Rhodopseudomonas palustris: one gene and its partner. The protein of the gene in region 1 interacts with the protein of each later gene in a pairwise test. Links are inferred from orthologs where the notes say so. Each region holds a gene or a part of one and is shown on either strand. Other genes may lie near its edges.

Region 1 (4,525 bases):
ATCTCGGCGCGTTGTCCCACGGGCTAGCGTCCTGGGTCGAGCGGTTGCGTCATGCGGCGGCACCTTGGTTCGCGGCACACCGGAGCGGACCGTGCCAGCGCGTCAATCCGGTGGCACGGTCACGGTTCAAATTCCGGCTTCGGCAGTCAGCCTTGCCGGCTCGGCGCCTATCGCTTCTTCGGCTTACCCGATTTCGCCGGCTTCGCCGTCGCAACCGGCGCTGCGGCCTTGGCATCGGTATCGACGAACCGCGCAGGGATCTCGTCGGCCGCGGGCGCCGCAGCCGCCACCGGGGCAGGCTCCGGCTTCGCCGGCTTTTCGTCCGGATCGTCGAGCCGATGGCTGCCGACGCCGAGATAGATCAGGATCGGCGCCGCGATGAAGATCGACGTGTAGGTACCGACCAACACAACGCCGAACATCATCACCGCGGTAAAGGAGTGGATCGCGTTGCCCCCGAACACCAGAAGCGCCAGAAGCGCCAGAGTCACCGTCACATGGGTGATGATCGATCGCGACAGCGTCGAGTTGATCGACTCGTTGAGGAGTTGCGGCATCGGCATCTTCTTGTAGCGCCGCAGCATCTCGCGGATACGATCGTAGATCACCACGGTGTCGTTCAGCGAGTAGCCGAGAATCGTCAACAGTGCCGCGATCGAGGTCAGGTCGAAGTCGACCTGACTGATCGACATGAAGCCGATCGTCAGCACGATGTCGTGGACGTTGGCGATCATCGCGCCGAGCGCGAACTGCCATTCAAATCGGAACCAGAGATAGATCAGGATGCCGAGGATGGCGAGGATCAGCCCGAGCATACCGAAGGCGAGCAGTTCGCTCGAAACCCGTGGTCCAACCACTTCGACGCGACGATACTCGACGGATTCTCCGAGCGCCGCGCGCACCTTCTGCACGGCGTCCTGCTGCGCCTGGTCACCGCCCGGCTGCTCCGCCAACCGGATCAGTACCTCCGAGGGGCCGCCGAACTGCTGCAACTGAACGTCGCCGAGCCCCAGCTTGCCGAGCGTCGCGCGCATCCCGGCGATATCGGCGGTCCCCGACTTGTCGCGAACTTCGAGCAGCGTTCCACCCTTGAAGTCGATACCGAAGTTCAGCCCGTGGGTGAAGAACAGCGTGATCGCCAGGATCGACAGCACCGCCGAGATCGGAAAACTGATGCGGCGGAATTGGGTGAAGTCGAAATGCGTCTCGTCGGGCACGATCCGCAGCGACGGCAACCAGTTCATGATGCTGACGAACGTCAGCACCACGACGACTCCGCCCAGCCCGATCAAAATCCACTGTGTCGATGTCACTTGCAGCTCTCTCGGATAAGGTGCGTCAGATCGGCACGACTTGCGGCCGCTTCCACCGCACCCAGGCGGCGACGATCAGCCGCGTCACGGTGAAGGCGGTGAACACGGTGGTGATGATCCCGATGCCGAGCGTCACCGCGAAACCGCGCACCGGTCCGGTGCCGATATAGAACAGCACCGCGGCGGCGATGAAGGTGGTGATGTTGCTGTCGAGAATCGTCGATAGCGCGCGCTTGAAGCCTGCGTCGATCGCAGAAATCGCATTGCGGCCGGAGCGCAGCTCCTCGCGGATACGTTCGTAGATCAGCACGTTGCTGTCGACTGCGATGCCGACGGTAAGCACGATGCCGGCGATACCGGGCAGCGTCAGCGTAGCGTTGAGCATCGACAGGATGCCGAAGATCATCGCGACGTTGACGGCGACCGCGATGTTGGCGAACACGCCGAACAGCCGGTAGGTCAGCAGCATGAACACGATCACCAAGATCGAGCCGACATAGGCGGCGCGCTCACCCTTTTCGATCGAATCCTGGCCGAGACCAGGGCCGACGGTGCGCTCTTCGATAATGGTCAGAGGCGCCGGCAGCGCGCCGGCCCGGAGCAGGATCGCGAGATCGTTGGCGCCCTGCACGGTGAAGCTGCCGGAAATCTGGCCGGAGCCGCCGGTGATCGGTTCGCGGATAACCGGGGCCGAGATCACCTCGTTGTCGAGTACGATGGCGAATGGCAGCCCGACGTTCTCGGTGGTCGCACGCGCGAATTTGCGGGCGCCGTTGGTGTTGAAGCGAAACGAGACGATCGGCTCGCCGCTGCGCTGATCGAAGCCGGGCTGCGCGTCGGTCAGATCGGCGCCCGAAACCAGCACCTGCTTCTTGATCACATAGGGCTGCTTCGGCGACGACGCGCTCATCAGCAACTCAGAGTCGGACGGAACGTTGCCCGCCATTGCCTGATCGCCGGACACCGAAGCGTCGACCATGCGGAAGTCGAGCTTGGCGGTCTTGCCGAGCAGTTCCTTCAAGCGGGTCGGATCCTGAAGGCCCGGCACCTGAACCAGGATTCTGTCGGCGCCCTGGCGCTGGATCAGCGGCTCGACCGTACCGAGTTCGTTGACGCGGCGTTCGACGATCTGAATCGACTGGTCGACCGACTGCCGGACGCGGTCGGAGATCGCCGCCTGCGGCACCGTTAGCCGGATCAGTCCTCCGCCGGCGTCGGAGACTTCCAGGTTGCGCTGGCCGTTGGATCCGAGCAGGCCCCCGAGCGGCTGCGACAGCTCACGCAGTTTCGTGAGCGCCGTCGGGACATCGGTATCCTTGGTGATCCGGACCTCGACGGAGTCTCCCTTGGTGGACAGCCCGGTATAGGCAATCCGTGCTTCGCGCAGCACCCGGCGGGCGTCGTCGCGCACAGATTCGAGCTTGTCTTTCTTGACCGAATTCGCGTCGACCTCGAGCAGGATGTGCGAACCACCCTGCAAATCGAGGCCAAGCACGAGGTGGCGCTGCGCCCATTTCGGCCAGTTCTTGACGGTGCTCTCGGGGAAGAAATTGGGAACGGCGCAAAGGCATACGATCAGCGCCGTCAGGATGATCGCCAGCGCCTTCCACCGTGAGATATACAGCATCGAGTTGTCCCGTCAGAAACCGAAACAGCCACTGCGTCGGAGCATCAGCTCGACGCGGTGTCGTCCTTGGTCGGCTCGGTCTTGTCTCCGTCGGTCTTGGCCGGAGCGTCCTTGTCCTTCTTGCCCTTGGCCTTGCCGTTGGCTTCGGGAGCATCCTTGACCGGCTCGCCTTTGCTGCGGACGCCGGTGATCATCTGGCGCATCTGGCGCGCGCGGATGCCGTCGGCGACTTCGAACTCGACGGTATCGTCGTCGATCACTTTGGTGACCTTGCCGACCAGGCCGCCGGAGGTGATGATGGTGTCGCCGCGGCGAATGTTCTTCACCATCTCGGCGTGCTCTTTGACCTTCCTCTGCTGCGGCCGCAGGATCAGGAAGTACATGATGACGAAGATCAGCGCGAACGGCAGCAGCGACATCAGCATGCTGTTGGCGTCGCCACCGGCAGCAGCGGCCTGGGCGTAGGCGGGCGTAACGAACATTCGGATTTCCCCGTGAAAACGAGCGAGCCGACCCGGCGCGGAAAGCGACGGCCGGGGGCGCAAATTCGCGCGGACTATAACCGCCGCGGTCCCAATTGCAACGCCGCCACCCCGCTCTGAGCGCTCCCGTTTCCGTGGGTTGCCGGAGGTGCCATGGCCCGATATGGCTGCCGCGTCAGGAAGTTCAAGAATGGCCAAAGCAACGAAAACCCGCCGCTCCAAAGCCGCCCCGAAATCAGCCGCCCGCAAGCAAGCCCGCCCGCCCGCGGCCAAGCGCGCCCCTTCGGGCGCTCCCCCCGGCACGCCCCTTGAGGGCGCCCTGCTGGAGCGGATCGCCCGTGCGCTGGAGGGCATTTCCGCCCACCTGGCGGGCACTTCCGCGGTCCCGGCCGATGCCGCGCTGAGTTCGGCCGAGGCGTTCGTCTGGCAACCGGAGGGGCGGCTGGCGCCGGTTCCCAGGGTCAGCCGGGTCGAGCTGTCGCTGCTGCAGGGCGTCGACCGGATGCGCGACACGCTGATCGAAAACACCGAACGGTTTGCAACCGGCCTGCCCGCCAACAACGCGCTGCTGTGGGGGGCGCGGGGCATGGGCAAATCGTCGCTGGTCAAAGCCGCTCACGCGCATGTCAACGCGCGGCCCGACGTCGCCGGCCGGCTGAAGCTGATCGAGATTCACCGCGAGGACATCGAAAGCCTGCCGGCGCTGATGGCGCTGCTGCGCGCCTCGGACTATCGCTTCATCGTGTTCTGCGACGATCTGTCGTTCGACGGCAACGACGCCACCTACAAATCGCTCAAGGCGGTGCTCGAAGGCGGTATCGAAGGCCGGCCCGACAACGTCATCCTGTACGCAACCTCGAATCGCCGGCATCTGCTGGCGCGCGACATGATGGAGAACGAGCGATCGACCGCGATCAATCCCGGCGAAGCGGTGGAGGAGAAGGTGTCGCTGTCCGATCGATTCGGTCTGTGGCTCGGCTTCCACAAATGCAGCCAGGATGAATTCCTGGCGATGGTGCGCGGCTACTGCGCGCACTACGACATCGCGATCGACGACGACCAGCTCGAACGCGAAGCACTGGAATGGTCGACCACCCGGGGGT
Region 2 (3,842 bases), 2.8 Mb from region 1 along the record:
TAGAGTTCCTGCACGAGACGTCAATGTAATCTTCTCGAACAAGCCGGACTCAATTTCGATCTGGCAAGACAGGAAGTTCGACGAGTTCTCTTTGGAGAATGGTTCGTATTTGGTGTCCATTCCAAGTATCGCCCCGCACGAGCTTGTCATTATCGATTCGCTGTGGGTCACCCCAAATCATGGTGAGGTGCGTGGTGTTCGTTGTGCCGATGCTCAAGGTCGTCGCGTTGAGTTTTGGGTTACGCGCAATTTTGGACGCGCATTCAATATTGTAGCCCTTGTTCTCACCATCCTTGGAATTTACTACGCTCTAGTGTTGGTCCTGAAAGTCGTGATGGGATAAAATGAAACTCACCCTCTCCTGGCTGAAAGATCATCTCGACACCGACGAGCCGCTCGAGAAGCTCGCCGATAAGCTCACCATGATCGGGCTCGAAGTCGAGGGCATCGAAGACAAGGCCAAGGCGCTGGCGCCGTTCACCATCGCCAAGGTGCTGACCGCCGAGAAACATCCCAACGCCGACAAGCTGCAGGTCTGCACCGTCGACGTCGGTGACGGCGGCGCACCGGTGCAGGTGGTGTGCGGTGCGCCGAACGCGCGCGCCGGTCTCGTCACCGTGTTCGCGGCGCCGGGCACCTACATCCCGGCGAAGGATTTCACGCTCGGTATCGGCAATATTCGCGGCGTCGAGAGCCGCGGCATGTTGTGCTCGGCCGCCGAATTGCAGATCTCCGACGACCACGACGGCATCATCGAGTTGCCGGCCGATGCGCCGGTCGGCGCCGCCTATGCGGCCTGGGCCGGGCTCGGCGATCCGGTGCTGGATATCAACCTGACGCCGAACCGGCAGGACTGCGCCGGCGTGCACGGCATCGCGCGCGATCTCGCCGCCGCCGACATGGGCAAGTTCAAGGATCCCGCCATCAAGCCGGTCAAGGGCGAATTCCCGTGCCCGGTCAGCGTCACCGTCGAAGACAGCAAGCTGTGCCCCGGCTTCGCGCTGCGGCTGGTGAAGGGCGTCAAGAACGGCCCGTCGCCGGAATGGCTGCAGAAGCGTCTGACCGCGATCGGCCTGCGCCCGATCAACGCGCTGGTCGACATCACCAACTACCTGACGTTCGATCGCTCGCGCCCGCTGCATGTGTTCGACGCCGCCAAGGTGAAGGGCAATCTGGTGGTGCGCCGCGCTCACGATGGCGAGACGCTGCTGGCGCTCGACGGCCGCACCTACTCGCTGGATTCGTCGGTCTGCGTCATCGCCGACGATCACGGCGTCGAGTCGCTCGCCGGTATCATGGGCGGTGAGCTGTCAGGCTGCTCGGCCGACACCACCGATGTGCTGATCGAATCGGCTCTGTGGAACGAGATCAACATCGCGCAAAGCGGCCGCAAGCTCGGCATCAACACCGATGCGCGCTACCGCTTCGAGCGCGGCGTCGATCCGGCCTTCATGCTGCCGGGGCTCGAACTCGCCACTAAGCTGGTGATGGAGTTCTGTGGCGGCACGCCGTCCGAGGTCGTGGTGGTCGGCAATCCGTTCGCCGACGACAAGATTATCGACTTCCCGCTCGCCGAGGTGAAGCGGCTTGCCGGCATCGAAGTGCCGCTGGTCGAGGTTCGTCGCATCCTGACCCGTCTCGGCTTCGTGGTCGCCGGCCAGGGACCGGTGGTGAAGGTCGCAGTGCCTTCGTGGCGCAGCGACGTTCACGGCAAGGCGGACCTCGTCGAAGAAGTCGTTCGCATCGTGGGCGTCGACAAGGTGCCGCTGACGCCGTTCGAGCGTGGCGATGCTCCGCGCAAGCCGGTGCTCACCCAGATCCAGAACCGCACCCGCCGCGCCAAGCGCGCGCTGGCGGCCCGCGGCCTGACCGAAGCGGTGACGTGGTCGTTCATTTCCAAGCCGTTCGCCGAAGCGTTCGGCGGCGGCCAGCCGGAACTGGCTCTGGCCAATCCGATCGCATCCGATCTGTCCGACATGCGGCCGAGCCTGTTGCCCGGGCTGATTGCTGCCGCGCAGGCCAACGCCGATCGTGGCTCGCCCGATCTGGCGCTGTTCGAGGTCGGGCAGGTGTTCAAGGGCGACCGGCCGCAGGACCAGTTTATGGCCGCCAGCGGTGTCCGCCGCGGCGTCGCCTCTTCCGCAGGCATTGGCCGGCATTGGTCGGGCTCGGCGCAGGCGACCGCGCTGGACGCCAAGGCCGATGCGTTCGCGGTGCTGGCTGCGGCCGGCGCACCGATGGCGGGTCTGCAGATCGCGACGGGCAAGCTGCCGGCCTGGCTGCATCCGGGCCGCTCCGGCGCGATCCAGATCGGGCCGCAGAACGTGCTTGGTTACTTCGGCGAATTGCATCCGCGGGTGCTCGAACAGCTCGGTGCCGACGGTCCGCTGGTGGCGTTCGAAGTGATGCTGGAGAAGATCCCCGATCCGAAGCAGCGGCCGACCCGCGCCAAGCCGGCGCTGGAATTGTCCGCGTTCCACCCGGTGTCGCGCGACTTCGCCTTCATTGTCGATCGTAAGGTCGGGGTGGCCGACATCGTCCGTGCCGCGCAGGGCGTCGACAAGAAGCTGATCACATCGGTCAGCGTGTTCGACGTCTATGAGGGCAAGGGCATCGACCCCGACAAGAAGTCGGTGGCGATCGCGGTGACGCTGCAGCCGCGCGACAAGACCATGACCGATCAGGAGATCGAGGCGGTCGCGGCCAAGATCGTGGCGGAAGTCACCAAGAAGACCGGCGGCAGCCTGCGCGGCTGAGGTCGCTCAGCGCCACCACGACGGCGTGCCGCTCGCGGTGGCGGGCGGGCGCTGCTCGCGCTGACGCTGCGGTTCGCGCCGCGGCTTCTGTTTGCGTGCGGGCTTCTCCGGTGCGGGCTCCTTGACGGCGCCGATTTTTTTCAGCGCAGCGTCGGCGGCGCGTTCGCCGGACTCCCAGGCGCCCTGCACCGTGCCGAACAGCGTTTCGTGGGTCGCTTCACCGGCAAAGAACAGATTGCCGAGTGGCTCGCCCAGCACCTTGCGCGACGGCTGGCCGCCGGGCTCCGCCGCCGACATCGCGCCCATCACGTAAGGCATCTCGTTCCAGCGCGTCACCGCCTTGCGTTCGACGGCGCCGGCGATGTCGCTGCCGAACAGCTTGCCGAGCCATTCGATCGCGAAATCCTGCATCGCGGCTTCGCCCTGCGCGGCGAGCTGGCGCCCGAACGAGCCGGCGACGTCGACGGTGCACAGCGAGGTGCCGCCGATATTGCCCACCAGCGTCGCGGTGCGGATGTCGTCGGCGCGTTCGATGATGGTCTCGTCGCGTGACAGCCCGAGCGGGTTACCTTTGAATTGCAGCGCGACGCGATCGGTGCTGCCGAGGCTCAGGCGAGCGGCGGCGTCGAGCTGTCGTTTCGGCAGTTCGGGGGAGAACGCCAGATTGCCCGAGGTCAGCACATTGGTCGACGCGGTGACGATGATGGCGCGCGCGCCGATCCGGCCGGCTGTGGTTTCGACCGCGAGGTCGCGCCCGCTCCACACGATTCGTTTGACCGGCGTCGACAGCGCAATCGGCAGTGAGGATGCGAGCTGAGTCAGCAGGCTGCCGACGCCCTGCGGGCAGCCGAGCAGAGCGGTGCGGTCCAGCGTCCGCGCGGTGTCCATCGCCGACAGCGCGCGCAGGTCCTTACTGGTTGTCGCGGGGCCCAGCACATATTCGATCGTCGCCGCCCAATCGCCGAGATCTTTCGGTAGCGCCGCGGCGCAGGAGATGTCGGTCTTGCCGCGCGACGCCTCGCTGATGGCGCGGCTGGCACGGACGAAGGCCGCGAGAAAATCCTCGGTCTCGCGCGAGCGGGCGTT

Evidence for each region.
Region 2: the proteins of secD (region 1) and pheT interact in binary tests that used the Escherichia coli proteins (3 or more experiments, as listed by UniProt). The link is inferred for Rhodopseudomonas palustris from one-to-one orthologs.

The regions. Positions count from the first base shown.
Region 1 is NZ_CP041387.1:2,081,836-2,086,360, forward strand. The notes cover bases 640-3,580. They hold secD (protein translocase subunit SecD), read right to left. Parts: upstream 2,941-3,580; coding sequence 1,339-2,940; downstream 640-1,338. Other genes in these bases: secF (protein translocase subunit SecF), read right to left, coding at 640-1,313; yajC (preprotein translocase subunit YajC), read right to left, coding at 2,985-3,422. Outside these bases: FLL57_RS09520 (Mth938-like domain-containing protein), read right to left, coding at 1-20; more of secF, read right to left, coding at 168-639; FLL57_RS09540 (ATP-binding protein), read left to right, coding at 3,613-4,525. UniProt on the Escherichia coli protein: Part of the Sec protein translocase complex. Interacts with the SecYEG preprotein conducting channel. SecDF uses the proton motive force (PMF) to complete protein translocation after the ATP-dependent function of SecA.
Region 2 is NZ_CP041387.1:4,898,298-4,902,139, forward strand. Bases 1-3,050 are described here. They hold pheT (phenylalanine--tRNA ligase subunit beta), read left to right. Parts: upstream 1-344; coding sequence 345-2,756; downstream 2,757-3,050. Other genes in these bases: FLL57_RS22595 (hypothetical protein), read left to right, coding at 1-343; FLL57_RS22605 (flavin monoamine oxidase family protein), read right to left, coding at 2,763-3,050. Outside these bases: more of FLL57_RS22605, read right to left, coding at 3,051-3,842.